2 linked regions of the Methylibium petroleiphilum PM1 genome follow. The protein of the gene in region 1 interacts with the protein of each later gene in a pairwise test. Links are inferred from orthologs where the notes say so. Each region holds a gene or a part of one and is shown on either strand. Other genes may lie near its edges.

What was found.
Region 2: the proteins of MPE_RS01335 (region 1) and MPE_RS00610 interact in binary tests that used the Escherichia coli proteins (3 or more experiments, as listed by UniProt). The link is inferred for Methylibium petroleiphilum PM1 from one-to-one orthologs.

The regions. Positions count from the first base shown.
Region 1 is NC_008825.1:290,645-294,449, reverse strand. The notes cover bases 472-3,265. They hold MPE_RS01335 (glutamate-5-semialdehyde dehydrogenase), read right to left. Parts: upstream 2,617-3,265; coding sequence 1,327-2,616; downstream 472-1,326. Other genes in these bases: MPE_RS01330 (AEC family transporter), read right to left, coding at 2,663-3,265; queC (7-cyano-7-deazaguanine synthase QueC), read right to left, coding at 612-1,319; MPE_RS01345 (LemA family protein), read right to left, coding at 472-541. Also shown: more of MPE_RS01345, read right to left, coding at 1-471; more of MPE_RS01330, read right to left, coding at 3,266-3,628; MPE_RS01325 (universal stress protein), read left to right, coding at 3,714-3,805. UniProt on the Escherichia coli protein: Catalyzes the NADPH-dependent reduction of L-glutamate 5-phosphate into L-glutamate 5-semialdehyde and phosphate. The product spontaneously undergoes cyclization to form 1-pyrroline-5-carboxylate.
Region 2 is NC_008825.1:127,499-130,487, reverse strand. It holds MPE_RS00610 (sulfate/molybdate ABC transporter ATP-binding protein), read right to left. Parts: upstream 2,030-2,989; coding sequence 971-2,029; downstream 1-970. Other genes in the region: cysT (sulfate ABC transporter permease subunit CysT), read right to left, coding at 2,942-2,989; cysW (sulfate ABC transporter permease subunit CysW), read right to left, coding at 2,026-2,940; MPE_RS00615 (CysB family HTH-type transcriptional regulator), read left to right, coding at 1-925. UniProt on the Escherichia coli protein: Part of the ABC transporter complex CysAWTP involved in sulfate/thiosulfate import. Responsible for energy coupling to the transport system.

The DNA of each region.
Region 1 (3,805 bases):
CGATCAGCCGCGTGGGCAGCTCATGGACCGCCGCATTGAAGTCGGAAACCGCATCCTTGAAGACACGCCGCGTGAAGGCGATCTGGGCGTCGGTTTCCTGCAGGTCGCTCAACAGCGTGACCACGCGCTCCAGCGTCGCCTGCGTGTCGAAGCGATCGACGCGCGTCTCGACCAGCACGCGCAACGGCCGCAGCGCCCCTTCGAGCACCTGCTCGGCGAGTCCGAGGCTCTGGATCGCGCCGGCACTGGTGGGCCGCCCCTGGGCGTGGTCGGCCGCGGCCTGGGCCTGCCGGGTCGCGGCCATCACGGTCTGCAGCATCGCGACGCCCACCGCGTCGCCCATCGCCGGCCGCGCCTCGTCGCTGGCCAGCAACTCGGTGAGCTCGAAGGCCAGCGCCTGGCGGCGACGCAGTTGGGCGTCGATCGGCACCCAGCTCGCACCGACCGCGCTGCGCAGGCGCACCAGCCGGTTGTAGGCCCCGACGCCCCAGAACAGCAGCAGGGCCAGCAGCGCCAGGAGGACGGTGCGCGTCGTGCTCATCGGGAACGGGCGGGGGCCGGCATGGCTGCCGACTCTACGCCAGCCGTCGCGGCCGCCGCGGCGTGCGTCGTCAGGCGCCGGCGCACCAGGCCTCGTAGCCCTTGCGCCGCAGCTCGCAGGCCGGGCAGGCATTGCAGCCGTAGCCCCAGGCGTGGCGCACGCTGCGGTCGCCGAGGTAGCAGCTGTGGGTGTGCTCGAGGATCAGCTCGTTCAAGGCGCGGCCGCCCAGGCGATCGGTGAGCGCCCAGGTCCGGGCCTTGTCGAGCCACATCAGCGGCGTTTCTATCGTCATCGGCGTGGCCATGCCCAGGCTGAGCGCGACCTGCAGCGCCTTGAGTGTGTTGTCGCGGCAGTCAGGGTAGCCGGAGTAGTCGGTCTCGCACATGCCGCCGACCAGCACGCTGAGGTTGCGCCGGTAGGCCACGGTGGCCGCGAAGCCGAGGAACAGCAGGTTGCGCCCCGGCACGAAGGTGCTCGGCAGGCCGTTGGCCTGCATCTCGATCGCGCGCGCCGAGGTCAGCGCGGTGTCGGAGATCTGGCCGAGCAGACCGAGGTCGAGCACGTGGTCGTTGGCCAGCCGGCCGGCCCACAGCGGGAACGACCGCGCGATCGCCTCGCGCACCTGCACGCGGCATTCGAGTTCGACGACGTGGCGCTGGCCGTAGTCGAAGCCGATGGTCTCCACGTGCGCGTGGTGCTCCAGCGCCCAGGCCAGGCAGGCGGTCGAGTCCTGGCCGCCGGAGAACAGGACGAGGGCGCCGCGCGGATCGAGGCTCATGCGCCGATCAGGTGCGGACCTCGCCCTGCCCGAACACCACCCACTTCATCGAGGTGAGCCCCTCGAGGCCCACCGGCCCGCGGGCGTGGAACTTGTCGGTGCTGATGCCGATCTCGGCGCCCAGGCCGAACTCGAAGCCATCGGCGAAGCGCGTGCTGGCGTTGACCATCACGCTGGCCGAGTCGACCTCGCGCAGGAATCGCATCGCGTTCGGGTGGTTCGTGGTCAGGATCGCGTCGGTGTGGTGCGAACCGTAGCGGTTGATGCGGGCGATCGCCTCGTCGAGCGAGTCGACCAGCTTGATGCTGATGACCGGCGCCAGGTACTCCTCGGCCCAGTCGGCCTCGGTCGCGTCGACCAGCTTCGCGCCCGGCACCGCGGCCAGCAGCGCCTTGGCGCGCGGGCCGCAACGCATCTCCACGCCCTTGGCCGCGAACACCGCGCCGATGCGTGGCAGGAAGGCCGCCGCGACGTCTCGGTGCACCAGCAGCGACTCGGCCGCATTGCAGGGGCTGTACTTCTGGGTCTTGGCGTTGTCGGTCACGCGCACCGCGAGGTCGAGGTCCGCGCCAGCGTCGACGTAGACGTGGCAGTTGCCGTCCAGGTGCTTGATGACCGGCACCGTGGCCTCGGCGGCGATGCGCTCGATCAGGCCCTTGCCGCCGCGCGGAATGATCACGTCGACGTACTGCGGCATCGCGATCAGCCGGCCGACCGCGGCGCGGTCGGTGGTGGGCACCAGTTGCACGGCATCGCCTGGCAGCCCGGCCTCGGCCAGCGCGCGCACCACCAGCGCCATCAGCGCCGTGTTGGAATGCAGCGCCTCGGAACCACCGCGCAGGATCGCGGCGTTGCCGCTCTTGATGGCCAGCGAGGCGGCGTCGATCGTCACGTTCGGCCGGCTCTCGTAGACCATGCCGAACACGCCCAGCGGCACCCGCATCTGGCCGACGGTGATGCCGCTCGGGCGCCGGCGCAGGTTCGTCATCTCACCGATCGGGTCGGGCAGCGCGGCGACCTGCTCGCAGCCTTCGGCCATCAGCGCGATCACCTTGTCGGTGAGGCGCAGGCGGTCGACCATCGGCGCGGCCAGGCCGGCGCGGGTAGCAACGTCGAGGTCGCGCGCGTTCTCCGCGGCCAGCCGCGCAGCCCCGGCCCGGATCTCGCGGGCCAGCGCCAGCAGCGCCGCGTTCTTCGCCGCCGTCGATGCGGCGGCCATCGCCGTCGATGCGGAGCGTGCCGCGCTGCCCAGGCGGTCCATCAGCGCGATCACGGGGGTGGCGTCGGGTGCGTTCATGACCGGATTGTCGCAAAGCAGGGCCGGCCCTGCCGGTCCATTGGGCTCAGCTCAGCCACTGCGTCAGCAGCAACCACAACGGCGCCGTGGCGGCGAAGGCCAGCGTCGAGATCACGATCGCGGCGGTCGCCTCCGCCTCGCCGCTGCGGTAGCGCTGCGCGAACATCAGCGCGTTCGAGCCGGTCGGCATCGCCGCGGCCATGACGATCACCGCCAGCGCCAGCCCGCGCAGGCCCATGCCGTAGCCGACCGCGAGCACCAGCGCCGGTTGCACCAGCAGCTTGGCTGCCGCCAGCAGCAGCGCCGGGCCCGCCGCGCCGCGAAGGCCGTAGTGGCCGAGCGACAGGCCGATCGCGACCAGACACAACGGCACGACCGCAGTGCCCAGCATCTGCAGCACCTCGTCGATCGGGCCGGGGATGGGCGCGCCCGTCAGGTTCCAGGCCATGCCGGCCAGCACCGGCAGCACGATCGGGTGGATGACAGTGTTGCGCGCCGTCAGCAGCAGCGTGCGCGACAGCGATGCCGGCGCGCCGGCGTCGCGCGCCATCGCGTGGGCGAGGTCGCGCTCGACCAGCAGCGTCAGCACGGTGAGCAGGATCAGCGCATGCAGGCTGACGATCGACAGGTGCAGTTGCAGGCCGATCTCGCCGAACAGCGCAGCGGCCATCGGGATGCCGAGCTGGGCGTTGTTGCCGAACGAGGCGGTGATGGCTCGTACCGCGGGCTGTGCCGCCGCAGCGGCGCGGCACCGGCGCTGCAGCAGGTACACCAACAGCATCCAACCCACCACCGGCACGAAGAAGGCCCCCAGCGCCTGCCAGGGCAGCGTGCCCAGGTCGATGCGCGCCGTGGCACGGAACAGCAGCGCCGGCGCGAACACGTAGAACGCCGCATTCGAGAGGATGCGCGCCGCCTCGCCGCCAGCGAAAGGCTTGCAGCGGCCGGCCACCCAGCCGATGCCGATCGTCACGAAGATCGCCAGGAGCTTGAGGAAGATCAACGGAGACATGGATCGAGTATCCGGGAGCTGCGGAAGCGGTCGCGCATCACTCCGTCGTGAACTAGTCTTTCAAGACACAGCCAAGGAGGTTGCCATGTTCAAGCACCTGCTATTGCCGACCGACGGATCCAGTCCTTCCGAGGTGGTGAACCGCAAGGCCCTGCAGTTCGCCAAGGAACAGCAGGC
Region 2 (2,989 bases), 160 kb from region 1 along the record:
GCAACTGCGCTCCGTCCGCGAGGCGGTGCGGCTCGGCTTCAACCTCACCGACGTGGCCGAGGCGCTGCACACGTCGCAGCCGGGCGTGAGCCGGCAGATCCGCGAGCTCGAAGACGAGCTCGGCGTCGACATCTTCGTGCGCGCCGGCAAGCGGCTGACCGGGCTCACCGCCCCCGGCGAGGCGGTGCTGCCGATCGTGGAGCGGCTGCTGCACGACGCCGACAACCTCAAGCGCGCCGGCGCCGACTACGCCCAGCAGGACCACGGCCCGCTGTCCATCGCCGCCACCCACTCGCAGGCGCGCTACGCGCTGCCGCCAGCGGTGCGCGACTTCCGCGGCAGCCATCCGGGCGTGCAGTTGCAGCTGCACCAGGGCTCGCCGAAGCAGGTGGCGCAGATGCTGCTCGACGGCGAGGCCGACATCGGCATCGCGACCGAGGCGCTGGCGCAGTACCCCGACCTCGTGGCGCTGCCCTGCTACCGCTGGACGCACGCGGTGCTGGTGCCGCCCGACCACCCGCTGCTCGACGGCGGCGCCCTCACGCTGAAGCGGCTCGCCGAATACCCGCTGATCACCTACGACGCCGGCTACACCGGCCGCTCGCACATCGACGAGGCCTTCGAGCGCGAGGGCCTCACGCCCACGCTGGCGCTGACGGCGATGGACGCCGACGTGATCAAGACCTACGTGGAGTTGGGCCTGGGCGTCGGCATCGTCGCCTCGATCGCCTACGACGACGAGCGCGATCGCCACCTGCGCGCGCTCGACGCGCGCCACCTGTTCGCCGTGAACATGACGCGCCTGGCGCTCAAGCGCGGCAGCTACCTGCGGGCCTATGTGTACGACTTCATCGAGAGCTTTGCGCCGTCGCTGACGCGCAAGGTGGTGCAGCGCGCGCTCGACGGCGGCAAGGTCGAACTCTGAGCAGTGCGCGGCTCGGTCGGGTGCGACGGCCCGACCGGGACCCGATCAGATCATCGCGGCCGGATCGGCTTCGGACTCCTGCGCGAAGCGCGTCACGCGGCGCGGCAGCAGGTGCACGGTGGCGCCGGGATCGAGCGGGAAGCGTTCGCGCAGCGCATGGAACTCCGAGCGCGGCAGCTCGACGTCGATGTAGCTGCCGTCGTCCACGCGCTTGAACTCCACCCGCGTGTTAGGCCCCACGGTCAGCGCCTGCGACAGCGTCACCGGCAGCGAGCCCTCGGCCGGTGCAGCCAGGATCGCCAGCTCGTGCGGGCGTACGTAGCTGACCTCGCCGCTGACCTTCGCATCGCCCCGGCCTGCTCCGAAGCGGCCGTGGAACAGGTTCACGTCCCCCAGGAACTGCAGCACGAAGGGCGACGCCGGGTGGTCGTACACCTGGTCCGGCGGGCCGTCCTGCTCGACGCGGCCCTGGTTCATCACGACGATGCGGTCGGCGACCTCCATCGCCTCCTCCTGGTCGTGGGTCACGAACACGCTCGTCACATGCACCTCGTCGTGCAGGCGGCGCAGCCAGCGGCGCAGCTCCTTGCGCACCTTGGCGTCGAGTGCCCCGAAGGGCTCGTCGAGCAGCAGCACCTTGGGCTCCACCGCCAGCGCGCGCGCCAGGGCGATACGCTGGCGCTGGCCGCCCGACAGCTGGTGCGGGAAGCGGTCGGCGATCCAGTCGAGCTGCACCAGCTTCAGCAGCGCGGTGACCTTGCTGCGGATCTCGGCTTCGCTGGGCCGCGTGGCCTTGGGGCGCACGCGCAGCCCGAAGGCCACGTTCTCGAAGATCGTCATGTGCGCGAACAGCGCGTAGTGCTGGAACACGAAGCCGACCTGGCGCTCGCGCACGTCGGTGCGGGTGGCGTCCTCGCCGTGGAACAGCACGCTGCCGCTGTCGGGCACTTCCAGGCCCGCGATGATGCGCAACAGCGTGGTCTTGCCAGAACCCGAGGGTCCGAGCAGCGCGACCAGCTCGCCCGAGGGGATGTCGATCGAGATGTCGTCGCAGACGACGGTGGGGCCGAAGCGCTTGTTCAGGTTACGGACTTCGATGCTCATACGGCCTCCAGCGCGCTCGCGCCCTTGATCTGGTTTCTCACCCGTCGCTCCACCAGGTACTTCAGCACCAGCGTCACCAGCGCCAGCCCGGCCAGCAGCGAAGCCACCGCGAACGACGCCGCGAACTGGTATTCGTTGTAGAGGATCTCGATGTGCAGCGGCATCGTGTTGGTCTGGCCGCGGATGTGGCCCGAGACCACCGACACCGCGCCGAACTCCCCCATCGCCCGCGCATTGCACAGGATCACGCCATACAGCAGCGCCCACTTGATGTTGGGCAGCGTCACGCGCCAGAAGATCTGCCAGCCCGAAGCGCCCAGCACGCGCGCCGCCTCTTCCTGCTCGACGCCCTGCGCCTGCATCAGCGGGATCAGCTCGCGCGCGATGAACGGGAAGGTGATGAACACCGTGGCCAGCACGATGCCAGGCAGCGCGAAGATGATCTTCAGGTCGTGCTCGCGCAGCCAGCCGCCCAGCCAGCCCTGCAGGCCGAACACCAGCACGAAGATCAGGCCGGCGATCACCGGGCTCACCGAGAACGGCAGGTCGATCAGCGTCAGCAGGATGTTCTTGCCGCGGAAGTTGAACTTGGCGATACACCAGGCCGCCGCCACGCCGAACACCAGGTTCAGCGGCAGCGACACCGCTGCCGCCAGCAGCGTGAGCCGGATGGCCGACAGCGCGTCGGGCTCGACGATCGCCGCGAGATAGACATCCCAGCCCTTCTTCAGCGCCTCGTAGAACACCGCGAACAGCGGCACGAACAGGAACACCGTCAGGAACACCAGCGCGATGCCGATCAGCGTGCGGCGCACCCAGGGCGCCTCCGAGGTGGCGTTGCGCAGGTTCGTCGGAGCGACCGCCGCAGCGGGTGCAGCGGCCTTCAGGGCCAGCGTGGCGCCGGTCGTCATGTCAGTTTCCTCCCTGGCGACGGCGCGACCAGGCCTGCAGCAGGTTGAT